DNA from 2 places in the Jonesia denitrificans DSM 20603 genome. Region 2 is predicted to be linked to the other one. Evidence: predicted binding sites of a transcription regulator. Region 2 holds the regulator's gene; the other holds the start of a gene.
The links. The regulator HspR, encoded in region 2, represses chaperone genes until heat shock. The targets are predictions, from matches to a motif close to AAGTTGAGTCNNNNNGACTCAACTT.
Positions count from the first base shown of each region.

Region 1: the regulator HspR is predicted to act here: its motif matches at 6,359-6,383, upstream of clpB (ATP-dependent chaperone ClpB).

Region 1 covers NC_013174.1:2,600,481-2,615,102, forward strand. Annotated here, with positions in the region: gene JDEN_RS12170 (SDR family NAD(P)-dependent oxidoreductase) at 1-326, opposite strand, end outside; gene JDEN_RS12175 (RBBP9/YdeN family alpha/beta hydrolase) at 336-962, opposite strand; gene JDEN_RS12180 (exodeoxyribonuclease III) at 1,011-1,805, shown strand; cyclic di-AMP (ydaO/yuaA leader) riboswitch at 1,981-2,152, shown strand; gene JDEN_RS13280 (C40 family peptidase) at 2,152-3,006, shown strand; gene JDEN_RS12190 (TetR/AcrR family transcriptional regulator) at 2,993-3,616, opposite strand; gene clpB (ATP-dependent chaperone ClpB) at 3,708-6,305, opposite strand; gene JDEN_RS13920 (LppM family (lipo)protein) at 6,546-7,487, shown strand; gene JDEN_RS12205 (alpha/beta hydrolase) at 7,484-8,491, shown strand; gene mnhG (monovalent cation/H(+) antiporter subunit G) at 8,507-8,914, opposite strand; gene JDEN_RS12215 (monovalent cation/H+ antiporter complex subunit F) at 8,911-9,267, opposite strand; gene JDEN_RS12220 (Na+/H+ antiporter subunit E) at 9,264-9,872, opposite strand; gene JDEN_RS12225 (Na+/H+ antiporter subunit D) at 9,869-11,461, opposite strand; gene JDEN_RS12230 (Na(+)/H(+) antiporter subunit C) at 11,458-11,937, opposite strand; gene JDEN_RS12235 (Na+/H+ antiporter subunit A) at 11,934-14,622, opposite strand, start outside.
Region 2 covers NC_013174.1:367,055-381,676, forward strand. Annotated here, with positions in the region: gene JDEN_RS01735 (ABC transporter ATP-binding protein) at 1-350, shown strand, start outside; gene JDEN_RS01740 (ABC transporter ATP-binding protein) at 347-2,338, shown strand; gene dnaK (molecular chaperone DnaK) at 2,576-4,435, shown strand; gene JDEN_RS01750 (nucleotide exchange factor GrpE) at 4,432-5,031, shown strand; gene JDEN_RS01755 (DnaJ C-terminal domain-containing protein) at 5,111-6,115, shown strand; gene JDEN_RS14030 (heat shock protein transcriptional repressor HspR) at 6,122-6,664, shown strand; gene JDEN_RS12895 (BUD32 family EKC/KEOPS complex subunit) at 6,672-7,421, opposite strand; gene JDEN_RS01770 (DUF1540 domain-containing protein) at 7,698-8,006, shown strand; gene JDEN_RS12900 (winged helix-turn-helix domain-containing protein) at 8,013-8,963, opposite strand; gene upp (uracil phosphoribosyltransferase) at 9,286-9,924, opposite strand; gene JDEN_RS01785 (nucleoside deaminase) at 10,040-10,504, shown strand; tRNA gene JDEN_RS01790 (tRNA-Ser) at 10,580-10,669, shown strand; gene JDEN_RS01795 (GTP pyrophosphokinase) at 10,801-11,550, opposite strand; gene JDEN_RS01800 (methyl-accepting chemotaxis protein) at 11,733-13,361, opposite strand; gene JDEN_RS01805 (methyl-accepting chemotaxis protein) at 13,378-14,622, opposite strand, start outside.

The DNA.
Region 1 (14,622 bases), 520 kb from region 2:
ACCGTCAACGCCTCGGCTTGGTCGTCAATCTCAGAATCCAGGAACCGAGTGTTGATGGCATACCCAGCGTTGTTGACCAGAAGGTTAATGGGGCGGTCCCGGTCACTGAGCCGCTGCACAACCGAGTCGATCCCCTCGCGTGTCCCCAAGTCAGCGGGGAGCACGTCAACATGAACACCCGCAACCGAGTTCAGTTGCTGGGCGACCGCATCAAGCCGGTGGGCATCGCGTGCCACCAGGACAAGGTTGTGGCGACTCGCAGCCAGTTGCCACGCAAATTCCAACCCAATGCCTGCTGTTGCTCCAGTGATCAGTGCTGTTGCCATGACTTCAGCCTAGTCGGTGTGCTCGGGCTCGGGGAGTCGGCGGGCCGCACAGCCGCGAAGAAACCGGAGAATCATGTGCCCATGGAGGACTAGTCCCCATGCAATCCCAGGAATATGCCCCACCACGCGCATCCGCACGTTGTGCGCCCCTGGAATCATCGTGTCTGACGGGAACACCACCCCATCAACCGCAGCGCGCAACGACATCACCCGGTCCCGTTCCTGCGGGTCAAGCTCCGCCACAAACTCGGCAATGTCGTCGAGGGCATCTTCAAATACGTCATTGACGTCAAAAATAGGTTCCGGGATGATGTGGGGTCGGTGAATTTTCCCGCAAATGAGCACTGCCCCCGCGACCACGTCACTGCGAGCCGAAAAAGCACCCAGCACGGCGCTTGCACCGGCACTTGCCCCCACCAACGCGACCGTCTCTCCGCGCTCGTGGCGCGCATCGATCATCGCGATCAGGGCAGCTAACCGCTCCTCCCAGGCGATCTCGCCCGCCCACCCCACCGTGAACATGCGGACCCGCGCTCCCAGCGGACGCCACAGGCGAAGCGCCGCCCATTGGGCGGACAGCAGGAACCGGGTACGGTCAAATAACCCGGGCACGTAAATGATGGTGAGCGCAGACATGATGGAGTGATCCTACCGCCTGGCCCGCAACACGATAGGCTTGCTGCCATGCGACTGGCCTCATGGAATATCAATTCAATCCGTGCCCGTACTGACCGCGCATTGGCGGTTCTTGAACGTCATGACATCGACGTCTTGGCGTTGCAGGAAACAAAATGCAAGGACGAGCAGTTCCCCGTGGCGGCGTTTGAGGAAGCTGGGTATGAGGTCGCCCACGTTGGGGTGAACCAGTGGAACGGGGTCGCGTTGATTTCGCGGGTCGGGCTTGACGATGTGCACCGCGCGTTCCCAGGCCAACCCGGGTTTGGTGAGGACCCGGTTGTTGAAGCACGTGCGGTGGGCGCAATCTGTGGCGGGGTGCGCGTGTGGTCGTTGTACGTGCCCAATGGGCGCGAGATTGACCACCCTCACTACCACTACAAGTTGCAGTGGCTTCACCAGTTGAAAAACTCTGCACAGCAGTGGACCGCCGATGACCCGGCAGCACAGGTCGCGCTTGTGGGTGACTGGAATGTGGCGCCACGTGACACCGACGTGTGGGACCGGGAGTTCTTTGAGGGGAAAACCCACGTGACTGACCCTGAGCGTGCCGCTTTTGCCGCCTTTGGCGACATTGGCTATACGGAGGTTTCTCGAGTCCATGTACCCGAGGATGTTTACACATACTGGGACTACCAGCAGCTTCGGTTTCCTAAGAACCAAGGGATGCGTATTGATTTTGCCTGGTGCTCCCCCGCCTTGACCAAGCGGGTGACTGGAGTAGAGATCGACCGCAATGAGCGCAAAGGTAAAGGCGCATCTGATCATGTTCCAGTTATTCTCGACATTTCGGAGTCACTGTGATCTTGGCCCGCGGGTGAAAACCTTCCACGTGGAAACCTCTCATACAGGTTGTGAACAGCGCAGACAACGCCAACAACAAACAGGTGGCCCCAGTGTGTCGTGACCTACTCGTGACATTCACGCAAACACTGTTTAATCTTTAATCGTCTCGACAACCGTCAGATGACGTCGAGATACCAGATGAACGCCGAGTGCTGCCGGCATCTGGTTTCCTGGACTTACGGCAGCAGTGGGGGACCCACTCTTTCCGGTTGCTTGTCAACCTTGGGGTGAAGCCGCATCCGCGGCCGGGACATACCTCGTTCCGAACCCGACAGCTCACCTCACAGGCGTCCGAGGTATCACCATGACACGTACACAACGCGTGGCGCCTGAGCACGCCCTAAAACCGGGCACAACACGCAAGCGCCGCCCCACCCTGACCATCGCTGCACTCACTGGTTCGCTGATCCTCGCCGGGATCGTCGCACCAGCAACAGCGCAAGCCACCCCGACAAGCACCGCAGCCACCACAGTAGCCACCGCGCCAGTGGCAGCAGCAACACCCCTGAACACTGCGGTCAAGAAGGCACCCAGCATCAAGGTGTCGACGTCCAAGAAAAAATGGGCTAAAGGCTCCACCCCCGCCAAAGTTGGCACCAAAGTTGTTGTGGCAGGCAAAGCAGCAACCGGAAAAGCACAGTTCTACGTGGGCAAGAAACGCGTTGCCACAAAAACCCTGAAAAACGGGAAGGCAACCTACCGGCTCTCAAAGAAGCTCTCCGCCAAGAAGCACACCGTGACCGTGCGCTACCTGCCAACAGGCTCCGCAAAGAACATCAGCACCACCGGGTCAAAGGCCACCCGCGTGCAGGTCAAAGCATCAAAGACTGACAAGGTCCTTGCCATTGCGAAAGCTCAAGTCGGCGTGAAATACCGCAGTGGCGGCACCAGCCCTAGTCGTGGCTTCGATTGCTCAGGGTTCACCCAGTACGTGTACAAGAAAGCTGGCGTGAAAAAACTTCCCCGCACCTCAAGCGCCCAAAAGCGCGCGGGCAAGCGAGTATCGCGCAGCGCCGCACGACCAGGCGACCTCGTCTGGAGCCCAGGCCACGTCGCGATCTACGCAGGCAACGGCAAAATTATCGATGCGCCACGCCCAGGCAAGAAAATCGCCGTCCGAAAAATGTGGCAGTCCAACCCCGTTTTCATCCGGTTGTAACTGTCTCCGGGGTGTTCCCACGCCCAGTGAAGGAGAGAAACTCGCGCACGATGCGTGGCATATCGACGTGGCGGTCAGGGAGACCTGACCGCCACCCGTATAACCACACCACTTGCAGCCCATCCATTAACGCCACCAGCGCTTTGGCCACTTCCGCTGGATCAAGCGTGGGTGACAACTTCTCTTGGCGGCGTAACTCCTCAAAATAGAGGGTGTATCCCTCAAGGGTGCGCCGGTAGCGCTCCGAAAAATATTCATGGGCAGGGTGCGCCGGGTCCGTTGCTTCCGCACTCAACTTCGCAAACAACGACACCATCCCCGGGCGCTCCATGTTGCGCTCCGCCAACTCCACGATCGCGTCGACCAAGTCATAGCCCTGCTCCAGCAACGGCAACGTGATGCGCACATCCTCGGCGTCACGCGCATCCAACACGGCCAACAACAGGTCGCTCTTGGATGGGAAGTGGTGGAGCAACCCGGGGTGGGAGATGCCAACACGGGCGGAAATATCACGTAGTGACGCTTCGTAATACCCGTTCTTGGCAAACACGATCATCGCTTCTTTGATGATCTCCTCACGGGTTGATTTCCCGCGCGCGTATCTGGCCATGACGATGTCCGCCTTTCAACCCCGTTGTTGCGGTAGGTATTCACATTCAACCACACAATGTGACCTAGGACACTTGTGCGTCCATCACCGCCTACACGGGCCGCACATCAACAATCAACCCGTCGGGGCCAGCAGACACAGCAATGACGCTGCCCTCCACCGCCTCCCCCGCCAAAATCAGACGAGCAAGACGGTCGCCTATCTCCCGTTGCACCAACCGGCGCAACGGACGCGCCCCATACACTGGATCAAAACCGGTTTCCGCCAACCAACGGCGCGCATCATCTGACACCGTCACACTCATCCGCCGATCCGCCACACGCCGCTCAATCTCAGCGACCTGCATATCGACAATCTTCGTCAGCTGAGGCAACGTCAACGCATCAAACATGACCACATCATCAAGCCGGTTCAAAAATTCCGGCTTAAAGTGAGCGCGCACCGCCGCCATCACCGACTCCCGCTTCGCCTGTGCATCAGTGATCGGATCAATGAGGAACTGTGACCCGATGTTGGAGGTCAACACGAGAATTGTGGAGCGGAAATCCACGGTTCGTCCCTGACCATCGGTGAGTCGGCCGTCATCAAGGACCTGCAAGAGGATGTCAAAAACCTCGGGGTGAGCTTTCTCGACCTCATCAAGCAGAACCACCGAATACGGACGACGGCGGATCGCCTCAGTGAGCTGTCCACCCTCGTCGTAACCCACATACCCAGGAGGAGCCCCCACCAACCGAGCCACCGAATGCTTCTCACCGTATTCCGACATGTCAATGCGGACCATGGCACGCTCATCGTCGAAGAGGAACTCCGCGAGCGCCTTAGCAAGTTCGGTTTTCCCGACCCCGGTGGGGCCAAGGAACAGGAAGGACCCGGTGGGTCGGTTCGGGTCAGAAACCCCTGCCCGGGAGCGACGCACCGCATCGGATACCGACGCGACTGCTTCTTCCTGACCAATCAGACGCCCACCGATACGTTCTTCCATGTGGAGGAGTTTGTCGGATTCCTCTTGGAGGAGACGCCCGACCGGGATACCGGTCCACGCTTCGACAACTTCAGCGATTTCGTGGGCGTCAACGCGTTCACCGACAAGGCGTTCTCGCGTGTCTGTCTCGGCGGTGATGTTCTCAGCGGTCACGGCGTCGTCCAGTGCTCGTTGAACGGCAGGGATCTCGCCGTAAAGGATCCTTGACGCTGTTTCTAGGTCACCGTCCAGTTGAGCGCGTTCGGCTTGGGCGTGGAGGTCATCGAGTTGTTTGCGTAGTTCTCCCGCTTTGTTGAGACCACCGCGTTCGCGTTCCCATCGGGCGTTCAGTACCAGGAGTTGTTCTTGGGCGTCAGCGAGTTGGGCGCGCACCTCGTCAAGCCGGGTCGGGGCTGAGGCGGCGTCGGAGTCGCGCAGCGCGATCTCTTCCATGGTGAGGCGTTCAATAGATCGTTCCAGGGTGTCAATTTCGACTGGGGAGGAGTCCATTTCCATGCGCAGGCGGGAGGCCGCCTCGTCAATGAGGTCGATCGCTTTGTCGGGCATGCGTCGACCGGTGATGTACCGGTGGGACAGTGTTGCTGCCGCAATAACTGCGCCATCTGAGATTTCGACACCATGGTGCGCTTCGTAGCGGGGTTTGAGACCGCGCAGAATTGCGATGGTGTCTTCCACGGATGGTTCATCAACGTACACCTGCTGGAATCGGCGTTCGAGCGCTGGGTCTTTTTCAATGTTTTCGCGGTACTCGTCGAGGGTTGTTGCCCCGATGAGGCGCAGCTCTCCTCGTGCAAGCATGGGTTTGAGCATGTTACCGGCGTCCATTGCTCCTTCTGACCCGCCGCCTGCTCCCACGACTGTGTGCAGTTCGTCGATGAACGTAACGATCTCTCCGTCTGAGGATTTGATTTCGTCGAGGACGGATTTGAGGCGTTCTTCGAAGTCACCCCGGTATTTTGCGCCGGCAACCATGGCTGTGAGGTCAAGGGAGATGAGTCGTTTGTTGCGCAGTGATTCGGGGACGTCGTTTTTGACGATGCGCTGGGCTAGCCCTTCAACGACTGCCGTTTTCCCGACGCCAGGTTCTCCGATAAGGACTGGGTTGTTTTTGGTGCGCCGGGACAGCACTTGGATGACGCGGCGGATTTCGGTGTCTCGGCCGATCACCGGGTCCAAGGAGGACTCTCGTGCTGCTGCGGTGAGATCGATTCCGTATTTTTCTAACGCTTTGTAGGTTCCTTCTGGGTTCGCTGAGTTGCGATCTTTGCCCTGTTGGAGTGAGGGGAGTTGTTGGGTCAGCGCCTCGTAGGTGGCTCCAGCTTTGGTGAGGAGGTCGCCGGCTGTGCACTGTGTGTGGGCAATTCCGAGGAGGAGGTGCTCAGTGGAGACATAGGTATCTCCTGCTTTATCTGCTTCTGCGCGGGCACGTTGAAGAGCGAGCCCGAGGTCGTGGGACGCAGTAGGTTGGGTGACCGAGGTGCCACTGACAGTGGGGAGTGCGACCAGTGCGCGCCGGACATCTGCCCCCAGCGTCTGGGTGTTCACTCCGGTGAGTCGGAGTAGTTCGCTGGCGAATCCATCTGTTTGGTCAAGCAGTGCTGACAGCAGGTGGAGGGCGTCGACTTGGGGGTGGGAGGCGGCTGTGGCGGACTGAATGGCGTCACTGAGCGCCTGTTGGGTCATTGAGGTGTTCTTTGGTTCCATGTTCGTGCCTTCTGTACTCGTGTATGAGGTGTCTATGAAGAAGAACCCGCTCAAAGTTGAGTCTATTCCACTCAACTTTGATTTGCATCTCTCAGTCGTGTATTCCACCCCGCGTGAACCCCATGAACCGGTTAGTCTGTAAGAACACTGACCGCGGACCACACGGCAACCACCCCAAAACCCACGGGCACGGCAGAAGCCACCACCTCGTCAATGACGACCCTCAGAAAAAAGGCCACCATGCGAACCTCACCCCACACAACAGCGATCGCACGCATTGTCGTTGCCGCAGTGACGTTGGTCGCTCTTACTGGTTGCGTCCGAGTCCACACCGACCTCACGCTCAATAACGACAACACCGCGTCTGGAGAAATCATCTTCGCGGTCTCGGACGAGTTTGCAGAAAGCCTGGGCATGACGCCCGAGGAAGTCGCAGACGCCCTCCTCACTACCGGTGACGGCGCAGCAGACCAAGGCATTGGCGCCGGTGCCACGTCCGAGGAGCCCTACCAAGAAGACTCCTACACCGGGACGCGCTACGTGTTCGAAGCGACCCCCATCAACGACACCGCCAACGATGAGGCACTCTCCATCATCCGAGAAGACGATGTTTTTGTGGTGAGCGGAGTCTTCGAAGACCAGCTCTCTGACCCAGAACTTGCCGGACTGGAAGATCCCATGTTGAGTTCCATGGATGTTCGGTTCTCCATCACCTTCCCTGGTGATGTCATTGAAACCAACGGTGACATCGACGGGAAGACTGTCACCTGGACCTACACCCCGGGTGAAGACCTCGTCATGGAAGCACGCGGGGAAGCCACCGGATCTGGACTAGACATCCTCAGCACACCAGAAGGCGGTCTGCCAGGCTGGCTTATTGGACTGCTCATCGCACTGTCCCTCGTCCTCGTTGCCATTGTCGTGGTCATCATCGTCGTGATCAGCCGTTCTCGGCGCAACCAGGCCCACAATGATGGCCAAGTTCCCCCGCCTGGCGCGAGCCCCCTGCCACAAGAGGCAGGGACTATCTACCCTCAGGAACCACCAGCACCACCCACCAGCGGGTCCGAACCACCAGCACCACCGGCACCAACCCCGCCTGCAGCCACGGTTGACCCAGCGCACAACCCCACCCCCACACCACGCCCTGACGCCTCACCAACGGATCACGACAAACCATGAGTACCACGCCCTCCGCCTCACCCCGCGCCCCTGAATTTCACGATGACAACAGCGGCGTATGGCGCCGTGACGTCTTAGGTGATTCCTGGGTAGCCAGGACACTACACGTGGGTTGCGACGAGGAAGGCGCAGTCAATGCAACGCTCGTGCGGCGCACGGCTGGCCCACGCCACCGACGCGCTGTCCTGGCAATTCATGGCTTTGTGGACTACTTCTTTCAGGAGCACCAGGCCGAGTTCTTTGAGTCCCTAGGATTCGATTTTTACGCTATCGATCTGCGTAAATATGGTCGTTCCCTACGGCCTGAACAAACACCAAATTATGTGACAGAGCTCGCCGACTACCGTCGAGAGCTTGAGGCAGCTCAACACATCATCCGCGAGGAAGAAGGACATGACCTGTTTGTTGTCCTTGGCCACTCAACGGGTGGGCTGATCGCCTCGCTGTGGGCAAACGTGAACGACTCCATTGACGGTGTCATCCTCAACTCCCCGTGGTTTGACCTCAATAAACCTCAAATCGTCACATGGTTTGTTGACCTTGTCATGCCACTGGTTGCCCGCTGTCACCCGCGCCGCCCCGTGGGGGCGTTGGCCCCTCACTACGGCCGGGCACTTCACCGCGATTCTGGTGGACAGTGGGATTATGACTTGACGTGGAAACCTCATGACGGCTTTCCTGTTCGAGCAGCGTGGCTCATGGCGATCCGGCGTGGGCACCATGCCATTCGCCGAGGGTTGCACCTGCCTATGCCAGTGTTGGTGTTGTCCTCAACCCGGTCTGGTTCTGCCACTCGCTTTCACGAGGAACTCCTCACGACAGATTCCGTCCTGCGGGTTGAGCACATCCTTGACGGCGCTGAACGGCTAGGACGCGACGTCACCGTTGCCCAAGTTGACGAAGGCGCCCACGACCTGTCCTTGTCGCAGTCAGAGAAAGCCCGGCAGGCGTATTATGACCACATCGCGGCGTGGCTCACGGACCGCGGGTTCCTCGCTGACTAAACCCAAGCCCAGCAACTAGCTGGCAGAATCCTCTTCTGCGGCGTCTTGTCGTGTGGTGGTGTTGTGCACAACTGCCGATGCGCGCTGCGCATCTTCTGCTAGTTCGTCGCGTTCTAACTCGTCTTTGTTGAGCTGCCCAAGCCGGTAACCAGTTCGCCCCACCATGTGCGCAGACACCGGGGCGGTCAGTAGTTGGAAAATCACGATCAGGATAAGGAGCCCCACCACGCCCCAGTTGCGCACCCGCAGTGCTTCCGCAGTGAGCATAAGAATAAGCCCAAGCACCTGGGGTTTAGTGGCCGCGTGCATCCGGGCGAGAAGGTCAGGGAAACGCAGCACACCGACTCCTGCGGCCAACGTGAGAAAAGCACCAGCGAGCAAACACAGTGCTGCAACCGTGTCAGCGATTATCCCCCAGTTCATTGCTCACTCTCCATTTCTTCGCGACGGCGCCGAAGCTCCTCTTCACGAGCAATCTCCTGGGTGGTGAGAACACGACGTTCTTCAACTGGTTCCCGTGCTGCGAACCGTGAGATCGTCACCGACCCCACAAAACCCACAAGTGAGAGCGCCACAAGAATCGGCAGGGTGTCAGTCCGGCGGCTAAAAGCCGCCTCCAACGCGATTCCCCCGATCAGGACAGTGGCGAACACATCGAGAGCCAACGTTCGGTTGAGCATAGTTGGTCCGCGTTCCGCCCGAATAAGAGCCATGATGCCCGCTACCCCAAGCATCAGAGCACAGACCGCGAAAACAACGTTGAGTACCACAGTCATGCGTCGTCCTTCCCCCGTTGTGTCACGACACGCCCTTCGCGTGCAGTTGGAGCAACGACCGGCCCTTTCCGCCCCAGCGCAACACCCGCATCAGCAAGCTCCTCATCTGAACCAAGCGCACGTAACACCCGGGACTCAAGTTCCCACACCGTCTCACGGACCTTGTCGACCCCCCCTGAATGATCAATATCAAGCACATGCAAATACAACGTTGACGTCAACCGGTGCGCTTCAATCACCAACGAACCAGGGACAAGTGTGCTCATCTCAGCGGTCATTGACAGATACAGATCTGACCGAGACCGCAACTGAACGCGCACCACCGCACTTCGCGGACGATGCCACCACCGCAGCGCCAGGAAAGCCACCTGAAAAGATGCCCTAAAAACATCCCTGAGGAAGAGCGCCACCATAAGGAAGAAATACCAGGAACGCACCCGACCATGAAACTCTAGCGGCGGTAAGGGGAAGACCCTCATGATGAATGCGCCGAGAAGAGCGCCGCCTGCAACGTTCGCGAACGACAGGTCACCCCACAACAACACCCACACCACGGCCAACCACGCGACGCCACCCCACTGGATACGGCGGACAAGGGCTCTCATGACACGACCCCTTCCTCAGCATCCGCGTCCCGCAAGTTGGACTCGTCAACTCGCCCTGGACCATCTTTGTCAGTCGAGTGGCCATCTCCACGCCCTTCCGGAGACAACACCGCATCGACATAGTTCCGCGAATCCATCATTGTTGTTGCAGCCCGGTTCGCGTAATCGTAGAGAGGCCCAGCGAACACTGTGATCGCGAGCGTCACCAGCAGCAATGCTGCTGCTGGCCCCACCATGATGCGGGGAAGTTTCACATCAGGGACATCGTCTGTCCCTGGCTGCCAAAACGCCTTGTTCCAGGCTTTTACGATCGCGTACAACGTCAAGAGCGAGGCAACAACCGACCCGATCACCAGAACCCAAGCAAGCGGACGATCCTGAGCGGCGCCTGCCTCCAACAACCCCACTTTGCCTAAAAACCCGGAGAACGGCGGGATTCCTGCCAAATTCATTGCTGGGATGAAGAACAACACAGCAAGCCCAGGGGCAACCTTGGCAAGCCCTCCCAAGCGTGTCAGCGATGTCGTTCCGCCACGGCGCTCAATGAGGCCGACAATGAGGAACAGCGTGGTTTGCACGGTGATGTGGTGGGCCACATAGAAGATTGCCGCTCCAAGACCAATTTTTGACCCCAGCGCGATTCCAAAGACCATATACCCGATGTGGCTCACCAACGTGAAGGACAACAAACGTTTAATGTCGTTTTGTGTGACAGCACCGAGGATTCCAATGATCATGGTAGCCAAGGCTAACCACATCAGCGCATCATCAAGCCGCCCCGAGGGGAAGAGTAACGTTTGAGTCCTCATGATTGCATACACACCCACCTTGGTGAGTAACCCAGCAAACACAGCAGTCACGGGGGCCGGAGCCGTGGGATAGGAGTCAGGCAGCCACGAAGACAACGGGAAGATCGCAGCCTTGATACCAAACCCCAGGAGAAGGAGGATCTGCAAGACCAACGCAACGTCAGGATCAATCTCAGCTAACCGGACACTTAACTGCGCGAGATTCATCGTTCCCGTTGCTGCATGAATCATGGCCAGCGCCGTCAAGAAGATCATCGAGGACAGCAAACCCACCACAACATAGATCGCGCCAGCTCTGATCCGTTCAAAGGTGCCACCCAGTGTCAGTAAGACGTATGACGCCACGAGGAGCATTTCGAATCCCACATAAATGCTAAACAAGTCACCGGCGAGGAAGGCGTTGGAGACTCCAGCCGCCAACGCCAAATAGGTGGGGTGGTAGATCGAGACAGGTGCTTTGTGGTTCCCGTCGCTAATTCCCTGACCAATCGAGTACACCATCACGCTTAACAGAACAGTGGATGACACCGTCAGCATCAGAGCCGACAACCGGTCTCCCACCAGCGCAACTCCAACAGGTGCCGCCCACCCACCCGAATTCACAACGATCGGTCCTGCATCAACCACAGCCATCAACCAGGCGGAAAACACCACCATGAGCATCAGCGCAACCACAGAAATGACTTGTTGGAGGCGAGGACGACGGTACAGCGCAAGCGCAAGCCCAGCCGCGAACAGCGGAATCATCACCGGGAGCGGTACCAGCCAGGTGTAGCTCATGATGGCTCCTCCCCTCGTGCTGTTTCGTCCCGAGCTTCAGATGCTTCGTCATCGACACTCAGATCTGAGGTATCTGCGGTGTCGCTGCCTGCCACTGTTGGTGCGTTGCGGGCGGCCAACCGAGCAATTCTTCGGTCTTCAAGGTCGTCTTGAACCTCATCGTGACCGTGCATTTGCCAGGAACGGTACGCCATAGCCAAAATGAACGCTGTTAACCCAAAGGTGATCACAATGGCGGTGAGAATCATGAACTGGGCAAGCGGGTCAGCCATGTCTTCCTCCGCGGTGACCCCTACAATCGGGGCTCCCCCAGCCTTTCCTCCAGACAGCAGGAGCAAAATGTTCACTCCATTGGAGATGAGGATGAAACCTACGAGCACTCGCGTCAGTGACCGTTCCAGGAGGAGGTAGACACCCGCCGTGACAAACGCCCCCACAGCGAGAACCAACATGAGTGAAGGAACCATATCGGTCATGTTGAGGCCCCCTCTGTTTCAGGGGTGTCTATGTGTGTGTCGATTTCGGCCCCTAATGACCTGAGTACGTCGAGCACCAAACCAACAACCAGCAAGAACACTCCAATATCAAAAATAAGCGTCGAAATGAACTTCACAGTTCCCAGCAAGGGCACCGTGAACTCAACGATGACCGACTGCAGTACTTCACCACCCGCGATGAGGCTTACGAGCCCCACCCCAGCGGAAAGAAACAGCCCGATCCCAAGGAGCACACCCGGATTCACTGGGGCGGCTTCGCCGAGTTCGTACCGGCCGCCCGCGAGGTAGCGAATCACGAGTGCGATTCCCACAACGAGCCCACCAGCGAAACCACCACCTGGTGCGTTGTGCCCCGAGAACAACAGGAACATGCCAAAGAGCACCATCGAGTGGAACATGAGCCGAGTGACCACTTCGAAAATAATGGATCGCCGCTGCGGGGCTAAGGTGGGACCTGCCCGCAACCATTTACGGAACCGATTCGGGGCCGCGAGTTGAGATGCGCCTGTTGTGGTGACCATCTCGACGAACGTTAGGCGGTCCGTGTCCTTGTTGGGCATCGGAGCCATCCCGGCGCTCCACACTCGAGACTCCTCAATGACATCGTCAACGTGCCGTAGCCGGAACACCTCACCGGTGCGTCGCGACAAAAAGATCAGCGATGCAACGCCGGTTGCAGCCACCAGAAGAACGGTGATTTCACCAACAGTGTCCCAGGCGCGCATGTCCACGAGCGCCACGTTGACGACGTTCTTGCCCCCACCAAACTCGTAAGCCTCCGCTGGGTAGTCCACGGTCACCGACTCGTGGATTCGGGCGTTAGGAATGATCACAGCAAGGGCCATAGCAAAAACCCCCACGACTATAGCGAGTGCGAGCCGACCGAACCGCGATGCACGCAAAGGACGGTCCGAGAAATACGGCGGGAGTCGCCGCAACACCAACACCATGACCACGATCGTGACGGTTTCCACCAAGACTTGGGTGAGCGCTAAGTCAGGGGCACCGTGGAGCAGGAAAATTGCAGCGATGGAGTACCCACCAAAGCCCATCAAAACGATAGCTTTCACCCGGCGCCGAGCACGTGCCACAAGGATCACGGCGGGGACAATAACCCCGAGCGCGAGAGCTTGGGCTGGGGTGTCCCAGAGTTTGACCTGGAAGAGCTCAGGTCGGGTGCGCAGGAGTGCGTACCCTGCGACAGAGACAGTGAAAATGAGAATGATGGAAAGGTAGTAGGGCAGTGAACCGCGTTGGGTAATCGCGGTGACATCGGCTGCGGCGTCATCGAGGAGGCGCATGAAGCGCCGGTAGGCGCGTTCTGAGTCTTGTACATTGGGGACGGCGGCTTGGAAGGATTCCACGGTGCGTCGGGCCGCGAACAGCATGGCACCAACGCTGAGGATGGTGATGGTGATCCAGAAGGGCGCCCCGAATCCTGCCCATAGGGTGAGGTAGCCAGGGTCACCCGACGGGAGGGTGTGTGCGTACCCTGACAGTGTGTTGCCAAGCGGCGTGGGGAGTAGCCCGAGGATCAGCCCGGCCAGGGCGAGCACTGCTCCTGGCGTTTGGATGGTCCAGGAGGGGCGTGACATGGTGGTGGCGGTCACCAGTGACGAGTCGACGACGTCGCCTTCCGCGTTGTGCGTGGGCAGTGGAATGACTGGGCGTGTGGTTTTCGTTGCGAACGCACCCCACACAAATCGTGCCCCGTAGGCGACGGTTAATGCGGAACCCACAGCGATGAGCACCACAACGAGTGCGCCAACCCATTCGGCTTGCCCGGGGACCCCGTCGTGGATGATGCCTTCGAGGGCGGCTTCTTTGGCGACGTACCCGAGGAAGGGAGGCAGGCCCATCATGGAGGCGGCGGCGAGTATTCCTGTTCCAGCGACAACGGGCATTGCTTTACCGACCCCGGACAGACGCCGGATATCACGGGTTCCTGCTGATGCGTCAATCACTCCGGTGGTGAGGAACAGTGCCGCTTTGAACAGGGCATGCGCGAGGATCATGGTGACGCCGGCAAGCGCCGCAGATTGTGTTCCTAGCCCGACAATGAGGATGATGAGCCCCAGTTGGGACACAGTGCCGTAAGCAAGGAGGAGTTTGAGATCGTGCTGCCGTAATGCTCGGTACCCGCCAACAAGGAGTGTGCCACCACCCAGGATGATGACGAGCCACGTCCATACACTGATGGTGGAGAACATGGGTGTCATCCGTGCGATGAGGTAGACCCCTGCTTTGACCATGGCCGCAGCGTGCAAGTACGCCGACACTGGGGTGGGTGCTGCCATGGCGGAAGGAAGCCAGAAGTGGGTGGGGATGAGCGCGGATTTACTGGCTGCTCCAGCGAATATGCACACTGCTGCGGCCGTGATGAGTGGGCCGGTTGGCGGGTTGTTCAGAAGCGCGGAGATACGGAATCCGCCTTCTGATGCGACCCCAAGGATGACCACACCAACCAGCATGGCAAGACCCCCGGCCGTGGTGATCATGATGGCTTGCATGGCGGCACGTCGTGCAGTTTTGCGCTCAAAGTAATGCCCGATGAGCAGGTAGGAAAACACTGTGGTGAGTTCCCAAAATATGAACATCAGCAGGAGGTCGTCGGCGACGACGAGTCCTACCATGGAACCGGCAAACGCTGTGAGCACCCCGGCG
Region 2 (14,622 bases):
ACTCCCACATCGCCCAGGGGGGAACCAACGTGTCCGGCGGGCAACGTCAACGTCTGGCCATCGCCCGGGCGATCATTCACCAACCCGACATCCTCATTTTCGACGACTCCTTCTCCGCGCTCGACCTCACCACCGACGCCAACCTACGGGCCGCACTATGGAGCGCTCTGCCAGATGTCACCAAAGTGGTTGTTGCTCAACGGGTCTCCACCATCACCCAGGCAGACACCATTATCGTCCTGGATGACGGCACCATCGTGGGCACAGGCACTCACGAGGAATTGCTTGCCACCTGCACGACCTACCAAGAAATCGTGGAATCACAGCAAGGCGCGGAGGCTACCCGATGAGTACAACAGAGCCGATCGACCCCACCAACGACGACGCACAAGCAGAACAGGCGCGCATCGCTGCTGACGACTGGGGTGGGGGCGTGGCCCCAGGGAAACCCGCGAACTTTGGGAAGAGTTTCGCACGACTCATTGGTCTGCTGCGCCCCTACGCGTGGGCGTTCATCGGGGTGTCCCTCCTTGGCGCCATCGGTGTGGTGTTGTCTGTTCTCACCCCACGCGTGCTGGGAAACGCCACAAACGTGGTGTTTGAAGGGTTCGTGTCCCGGCAACTGCCTAGCGGTGCCACGAAAGACCAAGTCGTTGAAGGCTTGCGTACCCAAGGGCAAGACGATTTTGCCAATGTTGTGTCTGCCATGGACATCATTCCTGGTCAAGGTATTGATTTCACGCGCCTTGGAGAGCTCATCGTTCTCGCACTGGGGTTGTATGTCGTGGCGGCACTGCTCATGTGGATTCAAGGATATGTCATCAACGTCATCATGGTTCGAACCATGTGGCGGTTACGGCGAGATGTAGAAAACAAGATCCACCGGCTCCCCTTATCCTACTTTGACCAGGTGCAACGTGGAGAACTGATCTCGCGGGTGACCAACGACATCGACAACATCACCCAAATGATGCAACAGTCACTGTCCACGGTGGTGACCTCAGTGCTCACGGTTCTTGGCGTGGTCATCATGATGCTGACCATCTCGTGGCAGCTCACCCTGGTTGCCCTGGTGTCGCTCCCGCTGATGGCGATCATCTTCGGGGTCATCGGGCCACGATCACAAAAAGCCTTCTCCACCCAGTGGCGCAAAGTAGGCCGCCTGAACGCCCGAGTTGAGGAATCGTTTTCTGGTCATGCACTGATGAAGGTCTATGGGCGCGAACGTGCCAGCGTTGAGGCGTTCCGCGCCGAGAACGAGGAATTGTATGAGGCCTCGTTCAAAGCGCAGTTCCTTGCCAACACGATGATGCCGTCGATGATGTTCATTGGGAACCTCACTTACGTGGGTATTGCCGTCATGGGTGGTGTCGCTGTGGCTAGTGGGCAAATGCGGTTGGGGGATGTGCAGGCGTTTATTCAGTATTCCCAGCAGTTCACTCAGCCATTGTCTGAGTTGGGTGGGATGGCCGCGGTCATTCAGTCAGGCACTGCGTCAGCCGAGCGAGTGTTCGCTCTCCTTGATGTCGAGGAGGAAAGTGAGGAACCCGCCGATGCGCCTGCTCCCGCCCACGGGGATGGCACCATTGAGTTTGACCACGTCGCGTTTTCGTACCGACCTGATCAGCCGTTGATTGAGGACTTGTCATTTACTGTCGCACCAGGGCAGACCGTGGCTATTGTCGGGCCAACCGGTGCAGGCAAGACGACGCTCGTGAACCTCATCATGCGGTTCTATGAACTCGATGGTGGCCGTATTGTCATCAACGGTCAGGATATTGCTGAGCTCACCCGCCATGATGTGCGGGCTACTACCGGAATGGTGTTGCAGGACCCGTGGTTGTTTGCTGGCACAATCCGGGAAAACATTCGCTATGGCAAAGCGACCGCTTCTGATGAGGACATTGTTGCGGCTGCAAAAGCCACCTATGTGGACCGGTTCGTGCACTCGTTGCCTGATGGGTACGACACCGAACTTGATGAAGACGCATCGAACTTGTCGGCAGGGGAGCGCCAGCTCATCACCATTGCTCGTGCCTTTGTGTCGCAACCTTCCGTGCTCATCCTTGATGAGGCGACGTCGTCGGTGGACACTCGCACTGAACTGCTCCTCCAGCACGCGATGGCGGCATTACGCCAGGGGCGGACATCCTTTGTCATTGCCCACCGGTTATCCACGATTCGTGATGCTGACATGATCCTTGTGATGGAGCATGGGCGGATTGTAGAGAAGGGAAACCACGAGGAACTGATTGCTCGCGAGGGGGCGTATTACCGCCTCTATCAGTCACAATTCGCGCAGGCTGCGGTCAGCGACGACGCCGAAACATTGGCGTGAATGGTGCGGCTGGGTGCCACGCAGCGAGCGTGGTGCCCAGCCGTTGTCATGTCTGGGAATAGAACATCGATTCTCAAAGTTGAGTGAGATAGACTCAAGTTTGATGCTTAGGACTTGCATGACAGCCCAAACAAGAGCAAACTTGAGTGCGGACGACTCAAGAATTGGTTGCTCGGGCGGTCGGTCACGAACCCGCCTCCCACGACGCAACACCTCACCCAGAAGGAAGGGATCCTCATGGCCCGTGCAGTAGGAATTGACCTCGGAACCACAAACTCCTGCGTTGCTGTCCTTGAAGGTGGCGAACCCACCGTCATCGCCAACGCAGAAGGTATGCGCACCACCCCATCGGTTGTTGCATTCTCCAAAACCGGTGAAGTACTTGTCGGTGAAATCGCCAAGCGTCAAGCAGTCACCAACGTTGACCGCACCATCTCCTCCGTCAAGCGCCACATGGGCACCGACTGGAGTCAAGAGATCGACGACAAACAGTACACCGCGCAGGAAATCTCTGCCCGTATCCTTGGCAAGCTCAAGCGAGACGCTGAAGAATACCTCGGCGAACCTGTCACCGACGCTGTGATCACCGTTCCTGCGTACTTCAACGACGCAGAACGTCAAGCAACCAAAGATGCCGGACAAATCGCAGGCCTCAACGTTCTGCGCATCGTCAACGAGCCCACCGCCGCAGCACTGGCCTACGGTCTGGAAAAGGGCAAAGAAGACGAACTCATCCTCGTGTTCGACCTTGGTGGGGGAACCTTCGACGTCTCGCTGCTTGAAGTAGGAAAAGACGAAGACGACTTCTCTACCATCCAGGTGCGCGCCACCTCCGGTGACAACCGCCTCGGTGGAGACGACTGGGACAAAGCCATCGTTGACTACCTCATCAAAGAGGTCAAGAAAACAGACGGCGTTGACCTGTCCAAAGACAAGATCGCGCTCCAGCGCCTGCGTGAAGCTGCAGAACAAGCCAAAAAGGAACTGTCCTCTGCAACGTCAACCAACATCTCCATGCAGTACCTGTCCATGAGCGAGAATGGCCCCATCCACCTCGACACCAAGCTCACCCGAGCCCAGTTCGAGCAGATGACCGACGACCTCCTCAAGCGGACGGAAGCACCCTTCCGCGCTGTCATCCGAGATGCAGGCATCTCCGTCAACGACATCGACCACATCGTGCTTGTTGGTGGCTCCACCCGTATGCCAGCCGTAACCGAGAAGGTCAAAGAACTCACCGGCGGAAAAGAACCCAACAAGGGTGTCAACCCAGACGAGGTTGTTGCCGTGGGTGCAGCCTTCCAAGCTGGTGTGCTCAAGGGTGAACGTAAAGACGTCCTCCTCATTGACGTGACCCCACTGTCCCTCGGGATTGAAACCAAGGGTGGCGTCATGACCAAGCTCATCGAGCGCAACACGGCGATCCCCACCAAGCGCAGCGAAATTTTCTCCACCGCAGAAGACAACCAGCCTTCCGTGCTCATCCAAGTCTTCCAAGGTGAACGTGAATTCGCCCGCGACAACAAGCCACTGGGCACCTTTGAACTCACCGGCATCGCCCCAGCACCACGCGGAATGCCACAAGTCGAGGTCACCTTCGACATCGACGCTAACGGTATCGTCCACGTGTCCGCGAAAGACAAGGGCACCGGCAAGGAACAATCCATGACCATCACCGGTGGGTCCTCCCTTCCCAAGGAAGACATCGACCGGATGGTGCGCGAAGCCGAAGAACACGCCGCCGAAGACAAGAAGCGCCGTGAAGACGCTGAAACCCGCAACCAGGCAGAGTCCTTCGCCTACTCGGTGGAAAAGCTCCTCAAAGAAAACGACGAGAAGCTCAGCGACGACGTCAAGACCACAGTCTCCAGCGACGTTGACGCCCTGAAGAAGGCGCTCGAAGGCGACGACATCGACGACATCAAGGCAAAGAACGAAGCACTTGTTGCGTCCTCGCAAAAGATCGGCGAAGCCCTGTACGCACAGGAGCAAGCCGCAGCAGCAGACGGCGACGCACCTGCAGACGCAAGCAGCGCATCGGCAGACGAGGACGTTGTGGACGCAGAAATCGTCGACGAGGAGGATGACAAGAAGTGACCAACGAGAACCCACAGCCTGACGCCAACACGCCAGCCGAAGGGGACGACTCAATCGAACACCTCGACTTTGAGCCAACCACCAGTGCACGCAGTGATGCACCGCAAGGAGACGAGAACGCTCGCGCGGACCTGGACAGTGAGGACGACCAAGTCCTCACCGACCTCGACAAAGCGCAAGCAGAAGCAGCCTCCCACCTCGCGGACCTGCAACGCCTGAACGCTGAATACGTCAACTACACCAAACGTGCCAAGCGGGAACAGGAAGCAGCACGATCACGGGCCACGGAAGACGTGCTCACTGCACTGCTTCCCGTCCTTGACGACATCACACGGGCACGGGCCGCCGGTGACCTCACCGGCCCCTTCCAGGCCATCGCTGACAAGCTGGAAGGGGTTCTCACCCGCTACGGTGTCACCTCGTACGGAGAAGTGGGCGAAGACTTTGATCCCACAATCCACGAAGCGCTCATGCACCAAACCTCCGCAGAGGCCACAACCACCACGGTGACACACGTCATCGAAGTGGGGTACCGCATCGACGAACGGGTTGTGCGGGCTGCCCGAGTCGCGGTGACCGGTCCAGAAGACGCGTGACACTCACGCACACGACCAGCGCGGGCGTCATCATCGACGCCCGCGCTTGGTCCACCACACACCATCGAAAGGAGACGCCATGACAGGGCAAGACTGGCTGGAAAAGGACTTCTACGCCGTTCTCGGCGTCTCAAAAGACGCGAGCGACGCAGACATCAAAAAGGCCTACCGGAAACTCGCACGCAAATACCACCCCGACCACAACCAAGGGGACACCGCCGCAGAATCCCGATTCAAAGAAATTGGGGAAGCCTACGCTGTGCTGTCCGATGCGCAACAACGCCAACAGTACGATGCGATCCGATCCATGGGTGGCGGCGGTCGATTCACTGGCGGCGCCGGTGGCGGGTTCGAAGACGTCTTCTCCTCCATGTTCGGTCATGGCCAAGGCTACGGACCTGGAGCAGGGACACGAGGGCAGCGCTCCGACGCCGACTTCGACGACATCCTCTCTGGCTTGTTCGGTGGCGGATTCGGTGGCGGACAAACCAGTACCGGACCAGGATTTGGCACCGGATTCCGCCCCAACACCACAAGCCCAGGACAAGACATTAACGCGACCACGAAGATGCCGTTCCGAAGCGCGGTGACCGGTACCGAAGTGAACCTCACCGTCGAAGGGCGAAGCGTCAAAGCACGCATCCCCGCCGGGGTCAAAGACGGACAAAAAATCCGGATCCCCGGGAAAGGACGCCCCTCACCCAACGGTGGGAAACCAGGAAACCTTGTCCTCACCGTCGCAGTGGAACCCCACCCCGTGTTCACCATGGACGGTCTCAACCTGCGCATGACACTGCCGGTGTCCTTCGCAGAAGCCGCACTGGGAGCCCAAGTGGACGTCCCCACCTTTGATGGGTCCACTGTGCGCATGAAACTTGCCGAAGGAACCCAAAACGGTAAAGTGATGCGCATCAAAGGGCGAGGCGTGGCAACGACGAAAGGAACCGGCGACCTCCTGGTCACCGTCACCGTGGTCGTTCCCCAAAACCTGTCCAAAAAAGCACGCGCCGCAGTCGAAGCCTTCCAAGAGGCCACCTCAGGTGAAGACCCCAGGCGCGACCTACTGGCCGCAGCAAAGGAGTGATGCACCGTGCGAGTTCGGGCTGTCTTTGACGACGACTACCGGGAAGACGAACCCGTGTATGTCATCTCCCGTGCAGCCGAACTCGCCGGTATGCACCCCCAAACACTGCGCCAATACGACCGGCTCGGGCTCGTGTCACCGCGGCGCGCCCGCGGTCGGGGGCGCCGCTACTCCCAGCGCGATATCCAACGGTTGGTGAAAATATCTGAGCTCTCCGCAGAGGAAGGCATCAACCTCGCCGGGATTCGCCGCATCCTTGACCTTGAAGAATACGTGCGAGCACTCGAAGAGAAAGTCGAGCTGCTCCACGCACAGGTCAATCCTGGTTCTCGAATCTTCACCGCAGGACGTGAAGGTGACGTTGTGAAAATGCGGGGCTTCTCCCTGCGTGAAGCCCGCCTCGCAGCGCAACGCGCCGCCGCTCGCGCCGCCCACCGGGCAGCCGAACGACGCCACGTACGGCGCGAAATTGAATACCGGGTGACACGAGTGACCCCACTGCAGATCACCGCGCATCGCGAAGACAGCCCCGACCACCCGCGGGACTAACCGACAACTACGAGCGGTTGGCCACCTCACGAATAATGCTTTGAGCAGTGGCCAAAAGGTCGCGCTCCTCATGAGGAACATCAGGACGCATGGCACGGAATGTGGACGCTGCATCCAGGTAGTCGAGGTAGCCGGTCCCAAAACCCTGGTGTAACCGGTGCAAATAGACCTGCGCACCATGCTGGAGCTCGTGCTCCTCGCTTGCTAAGATCCCCACCGCGAGTGCCGTTGACGCTTGGTCAAGTTCTGGGGGACCTACCCGGATGCATTCCCAGCTGATGGGGACTGCATCATGTTCGGTGAGGATGATGTTTGCCGGGTGAAGGTCCATATGCAGGATTGCAAGGTGTTGTGGATTGGTCAGTGCTCCCACGATGGGGTCATCCAGTGCTGCCTGCCGCAGCTCATCAGGAACTGGCATGGTGTGGAGTTGTTTCATAAGGGCCACGTTGAGGTAGGCGCCGTCGTCAATGGAGGTTTCGCCGCTGACTAATGCTTGGAAGAGGGTAGGGCCGTGAACCCGTTCCATGATGAGTGTGTTGCCGACGGTGTCGTAGATTCGGGGTGCTGGGAAGCCGGAACTGACGATGTGTGTGATCAGCTCCAGCCGTTCGTATCGTTCGATCGGCATGGTGAGAACCCGGGCAACATACGCGTCATTGATCGCGTAGGTGCGCCCTAATCGGGTTTCGCTGAGCACGTGTGCTTCTGTGAATTCGGGCAGGTCATCGCCCGGTTTCCAGTTGTGTGTGTCCACGGTGAACTCCAAGTGTCATTCGCCCTTCCACACTATCGTGACGTGCGTGCGTTGTCCTGCTGATCTTTTGTCTGTGGTGGGGAGTACTAACCAGCGCAAAAACAATAACGCAACAATTGGGTAGTGAAATTAAATAAAAGTAAGGAAGGCCTTCCTTTCTTACATTATTGTTTTTGCCGCGCTATTCTTCTTTTCATAGGGCGGCCCATGCGCTCGAAAAGACACACACTAGAGCGTCCACCTCAGACGCAGTACACTCACGCAAGGGGCAACACCATGGCAGCAGATATGGAACTCGCGCACGTCACCGAATGTAACGTCGTTGGATGCGGCTACAACCACGACGGATGTCACGCATCAGCAATCACGGTGGGAGGGCACGGCGTGAACGCGAAATGTGCCACCTTCATCCCGCTGGGCACCAAAGGTGGACTCGACCGGGTTATCACCACGGTTGGGGCTTGCCAACGCGGAGATTGTGTTCACAACGACTCTCTCGAGTGCGTTGCTGACTCCGTGCGTGTGGGAGCGGCCTCAGAATCGAACGTTGCTGGGTGCCTCACCTACCAGGTGCGTTCAGCCTAACCGTGCTTACCCGCGGACGCCGGATACCGGGATCACATCGACCTGCGACGTGAACTCGAACTTGTATCCGGCCCCGCGCACGGTAATGATGTGATCTTCCAGGCCCAACTTGTCGCGCAAGCGCCGCACATGGACATCGATAGTGCGCGAATCGCTGGGAACATCGGTGCGCCACACAGAAGCAAACAATTCTTGCCGGGAAATAACCGACCCTGCACGCGTCACCAAATGTGCGAGCAGTTCGAATTCTTTGTACGTCAATTTCTGCACGACTTGATCCACCACAACCCGCCGGTGATGTAAATCAATAATGACCCGCGGATGAAATATTGCGTCAATTTCTGGGAAATCCGGATGATCGGTCACCGGTGGAATCCAGGCGGCCGAACTTGGTGACGCAGCCGACGGTTCATCGGTAATCTGGGCGAGTTGCTCCTCAAACTCCCGTAACCGTGCCACCTGCTCATCGCGAGGCACAAGACGCGAGGACCGGTGGGCGAGCGTGCGGTTTGGGGTCGAACGACGCGGGGTTACCGGGTTATCCCACGACCGCTGCACCCGAGCGCTCACACCAGTGGGAGAACCAGCGTCAGACCTTGTGGTCGAAGCCACCCGCGCTCCAGTTCCATTGTCAGGGTGCTGCCCACCTGACAATGCGGCAGACGGTGCGTACGACGCCTGCACCTGCGGGGCGCCAACAGGGTCACCCAGGCGCGCATCGGGAGTCACAGTAGCCGAATACACCGACTGATCATGACTGACCGATACCGTTGTGCGGGTACGGCCCGCAGCAAGTAACTCCCGAGCAAATTGATCAATACGCTCAGCGAACCGGGTCACATCCTGCGGTGACACATCCTCGGAATCAAAAGCATCAATCGTCACTGACAGGCGAACACCGGCATCGGGGCGCTCAGAAACAGGCGGAGCAGGGCGGTGAAAAGTTGGGGCGGACATGCGCTCTCCATATGCGTGAGAAACCGCTCAAAGCGGAATAAGTCAAGAAGGCTGAAACGTGCGAACTGAATCGGCGATAACGCAACACAGGGGGTTCAGTCAGTTCTGACAACAACACGCACACAAACACATGGGCATACCACACAGCGCCGACGTGGCGGACTGAGGCAATGTCATGTGTCGCATGGTTAATACGGTGACACTATTTCCACGATTCGGGAAGGGTGAGAATCGCATATCTCACATCGTGAACTCATGTAACGCACTGTGAGGTGGCGCAACAGCACAGTCACACCACCTCACACAAAAACCACCACACTGTTTAATCAACGATGCCGTACAACCTGTCACCCGCATCGCCAAGCCCAGGCACAATGTACGCCTGCTCATTCAACCGTTCATCAACAGCCGCAACCACCACATTCACATCAAGACGGTCGCCCACATGCTCCTCAACCACCTTGATGCCCTCAGGTGCAGCAATCAAACACACCGCAGTGACATCCTTCGCCCCGCGCTCAAACAGAAAATCAATAGCCGCAACCAACGTGTTGCCCGTCGCCAACATCGGGTCCAACAAGAAACACTGGCGGCCCGTCAAATCATCAGGAAGCCGGTTCGCATACGTCGCAACCTCAAGAGTCTCCTCATTGCGTTGCATCCCCAAAAAACCCACCTCAGCAGTGGGAACCAACCGAGTCATCCCCTCCAACATGCCCAAACCGGCACGCAAAATCGGGACCACAAGCGGCTGAGGATCAGCGATCTTCACCCCCACCGTGTCAGTCACCGGAGTCGAAATCGGATGCTCAGTTGTCCGCACATCACGGGTAGCCTCATAAGCGAGGAGCGTGACAAGTTCATCAACAAGCTGCCGAAACGTCGGCGACGCTGTTTCCTTATTCCGAAGAACAGCAAGCTTATGGGAAATCAATGGGTGATCAGCTACGTGCAAGCGCATACACCAACCGTACCTGGTTCTACCACCAATGCCGCACATCGACAGTCCTACACTGCTATGGGACACACCCAACAGGCACAATAGAACAGTGACCACACCCACCTGGACCCAACACATGGACGACGCCCTCACCGAAGCACGCCGAGCCCTACGCCTCCACGGGCCACCCGACGTCCCCATCGGCGCAGTCATCATCGACGCCCACGGTCACACCATCGCCGCAGCCCACAACGAACGCGAACTCACCCAAGACCCCACCGCCCACGCCGAAATCCTCGCGATCAGGAAAGCCGCAACCCACCTTGGCACCTGGCGACTGGACCAATGCACCCTCGTGGTCACCCTCGAACCATGCGCCATGTGTGCAGGTGCCATCGTCCTCGCACGAATCCCCCGCATCGTCATCGGTGCCTGGGACCCCAAAGCAGGAGCCACCGGCTCCGTCTTCGACATCGTGCGCGCCCCCCAACTGAACCACTTCGTCGAAGTGATCCCCGGAATCCGGGCCGCCGACAGTGCAACACTCCTCACCGAATTCTTTGCCACCCACCGCGACACAACCACCCCCACCACACCCTAAACGTGGCCAACACCACCTAACCAACCGATGCGCGGATTTCAGCATCACCACACGGTCAGGTACTCTTGTACCCGAGGTAGCGTGTCCGAGCGGCCGAAGGTACAGCACTCGAAATGCTGTGTGGGGGAGACTCCACCGTGGGTTCAAATCCCACCGCTACCGCCAGTTGACGAAGGGCCCCGATCTGATGATCGGGGCCCTTCGTGCGTGATCACGCTGGACTGCGCAACTCGCCAGTTCCTGGGCGGCGATTTGTCGCACGGATCTGCTTTATGCCGCCTTCTACGACCAGGCGGCTAGCTTTCTTGCTGTGACTGTTTCCATAGGCGCAGGACGAGCTCTTCTTCGAGTTCTTCGGTGCTGTCAGGGGGTGTTGTGTCTCCGTTGCCGCGTACTTCGGTGTGGAGTTGTTCCATGCGCCGGTCGAGTTGTTCGGCGGCGTCCGCGGCGTCACACAGGTCAGCGATGAGGTGGTCGGGGACTGCGCCGTTGTATTTGTAGTAAATCTTGTGTTCGAGGCTGGCCCAGAAGTCCATGGCGATGGTACGGATTTGTACTTCGACAGTGACGGGGACTGGCCCGGTGGAGAGGAACACGGGGATATCGATGATGGCATGCAGGCTTTTGTACCCGTTGGGTTTGGGGTTGGCAATGTAGTCCTTGATTTCGCGGACTTTCACGTCTGTTTGTGAGGTGAGGGTGTCAAGGATGCGGTAGGTGTCGGCGATGAAGCTGCAGGTGATGCGTACCCCGGCGATGTCGGTGAGGTGGGTGCGTATCGCTTGGGGTGTCCAGTCAATGCCGCGTTTGGTGACTTTATGCAAAATGCTGTCGAGTGATTTCACGCGTGAGGTGACGTGCTCGATGGGGTTGTATTGGTGCAGGTGCAGGAATTCGCGTTGCAGGATGGACACTTTTGTGAGGACTTCATCAACGGCGAATTCGTGTTCCATGTGCAGTCGTGAAAATTCGCGGCGCATGTCGCGGGCGAAGGCGAGGAGTTCCGGGTTGGGGTGCGGGGCAGTGCGTGGGGTGCTGTCTGTCACGGGTGACCTCGGTTTCACGGTGGGTAGGCCGGGTGGGTGTGTGTCGTGTCCCATGGTGGCATGGGCTAAATGGCGCGTGGTGGGCCTTGTGGTGTGAACGGGTGGGGGAGATGAAAAGTGCCCGTGACGGTGGTGTCTGTCACGGGCACTTGTGCGCAGTGGGCGCCACGGATGTGGCTGGGTTAGCGCAGTGTGAAGACTGCCAGTGCTTCGCGGAGGTTTCGTGATTCATCGGCGAGGTGTTGCGCGGAGTCGCGCATGGTCCCGATAACGGCGCTGGAGGCTTGTGCTTCGCTGGCAACACTGTTGATGTTGTCGGCGATTTGGGTGGAGCCGGATGCTGCTTCGGAGACGGACCGGGCCATTTCGTTGGTGGTTGCGGTTTGTTCTTCAACAGCGGAGGCGATGGTGAGTTGGTAGTTGTTGATGTCGTTGATGATGTCAGAGATCCGGGTCATTGCACTGACTGCTTGACCGGTGTCGTCTTGGATCACACCAACTCGGCGTGCAATGTCTTCGGTTGCGCGCGCTGTTTCTTGGGCGAGGTCTTTGACTTCTGATGCGACCACGGCGAACCCTTTCCCGGCGTCTCCGGCTCGGGCGGCTTCGATGGTGGCGTTGAGGGCGAGCAGGTTCGTTTGTTCGGCAATGGACGTGATCGCTTTGACGACGGCCCCAATTTCTTGGCTGGACACCCCGAGTCGGGTGACTGCTTCATTGGTTTCGGCGACCATCCCTGTTGCTTGGTGGGCAACGTTGGCTGCGTCGGTGGCATTTTGGGAGATTTCGCGGATGGATGCTCCCATTTCTTCGGTTCCCGATGCAACGACTTGGATGGATTGGCTGACTTCGTCGGCGGCGCTGGCGACCACCCCGGCTTGGGTGGAGGTTTCTTCCGCTGTTGCGGACACGGAGAGGGTGCCGTCGGTGACGTGTGCTGCGGTGTCTGCGACTCGTTCTGCTGAGGTGAGGACGTTGTGCAGGGTGTGGGACACAGCGTTTTGTGCTTCAGTGAGTGAAGCGGCCATGTCGCCGAGTTCGTCACGTGAGGTGACGTTGGGTGTGTCGGTGAGGTCACCTGCGGCAAACGATGCGAGGGCCCGTTTCACTTCGCTGGCTGCGTGTTTCACTGACCGGCCCACAATGTGGCTGGCTGCGTAGACGAGGACGACACCGATGATGAGGACGATGATGGACGCGATTGTCGCCCTGGTCGCTTCGTTGTCGATGCTCTTTTGGAGGGCTTCGGCTCGGACGTCGAGTTCGTCGTCGAGTTGTGCGGTGAGTTCTGTGATGGCGTAGTAGATCTCGTAGACGGGGCCGACAACATGGGCGTCGCCTTGTTCTTTTGCGTCAGAGGTTCCCGCTTTGTAGAGCGCAACAACTTGATCATCAGCGACAAAGAACTCATCCCATTTGGCCGTGATCTGGTCGTAGATGGCCTTTTCACTGTCTGTCATAGCGTCGGTGTTCACGCTGGTGAGCAGGGTGCGCAGTTGTTCGGCTGAGTCGAGGTACCCTTTGCGGTTTGCTGAGTGGTCAGCCACGGCTTCTGCTGGCCCCAGGGTGCTGGCGTCCCAGGCGTAGGCGGTTTGCCAACCGGTGACGTCGGAGTTGTAGCGGGACACATCGGCGATTTGAAGCCGCAGGTCGGCTAGTTCGTCGGCGTCGTGCATGTTGTTTGTCATGGTGGTGGTGGTGAACCAGGACAAGGCGGCAAGGAGGACAGCAACGGCGATTCCGATCGCTCCGGTTGCCAGGATTTTTGCGTGTAGGCCGATGCGCCTGCCGGTGGGGGTGGGGGACGCCATGATGATCTCCAGGGGGTTAGAGGCGGAACTGGGCGAGTTGTTCGCGGAGTTCACTGGCGAGTTGCGCGAGCTCTTGCGTTGATTGGGTGATTTGGGTGGTCACTTCGCTGGTTGTGCCGGCGACGTTGGCAACGCCATTGATGTTGGTGGTGATTTCTTGTGAGCCTTGCGCGGCTTCGGACACGGATCGTGTCATTTCGTTGGTGGTTGCGGTTTGTTGCTCGACTGCTGAGGAGATCGACAACTGGTAGTCGTTGATTGAGGTGATGATCTCGCTGATTTCGGTGATTGCAGCGACGGCTTCGTCGGTTTGGATTTGGTTCTTTTCGATTTGCCGGGTGATGTCGTCGGCTGCGCGTGCGGATTCTTGGGCGAGGTCTTTGACTTCCGATGCGACCACGGCGAATCCTTTCCCGGCGTCTCCGGCTCGGGCTGCTTCGATGGTGGCGTTGAGGGCGAGCAGGTTGGTTTGCTCGGCAATGGAGGTGATGAGTTTGACGACGGCCCCGATTTCGCGGGCCCCATTTCCTAGTTCGGTGACGGTGCGGGCGGATCGTTCGGAGGCGTCGACCGCACGTGCGGCGACTTCTGCTGCGTTGGCGGCGTTTTGAGCGATTTCGCGGATGGACGCGCTCATTTCTTCCGAGCCGGCTGACACAGTTTGGATGTTGCGGGTCACTTGTTCAGCGGCTGCGGCCACGACACCTGCTTGTGCGGAGGTTTCTTCAGCTCCGGCCGCGACTTGGGTGGACCCAGCGGAGAGCTCTTCGGATGCTGCGGCCAATGTTTGGGAGGATTCGTTGACCACAAGCAGGGTGGAGCGTAGGTTTTGCATGGCAACACCGAGTGCTGAGACCATGCGGCCGAGTTCGTTTTGGTTTTCGGAGCTGGGGATCACGGTCAGGTCACCGCGCGAGAGTGCGTGGACGGACTCTGCTGCGTTGGTGATGGTTTTACGGATTCGGCGTACTCCGTAACTGGTGAGGATCAGCCCGAGGATAACGCCGATGATGATGGTGAGGACCAAGGTGGTTTGGTTGCTTGTCGCGAGGGCTGAACCGGCTTCAAACCGTTCGGTGGCGCTTTCGTCGCGGTCGCGGGACTCTTTGGTCATCAGTTCGTTGACGACGTCAGATGCTGGGTAGAGGATGTTTTCCCAGTAACTGGTGATGGCGCTTTGGTTGACGTTGTCGCTTTGGACTAGTGGTGCGAGCCCGGTGCGAACAAGTTCGTGGAACCTGATGACTTCAGCCTCAATAGC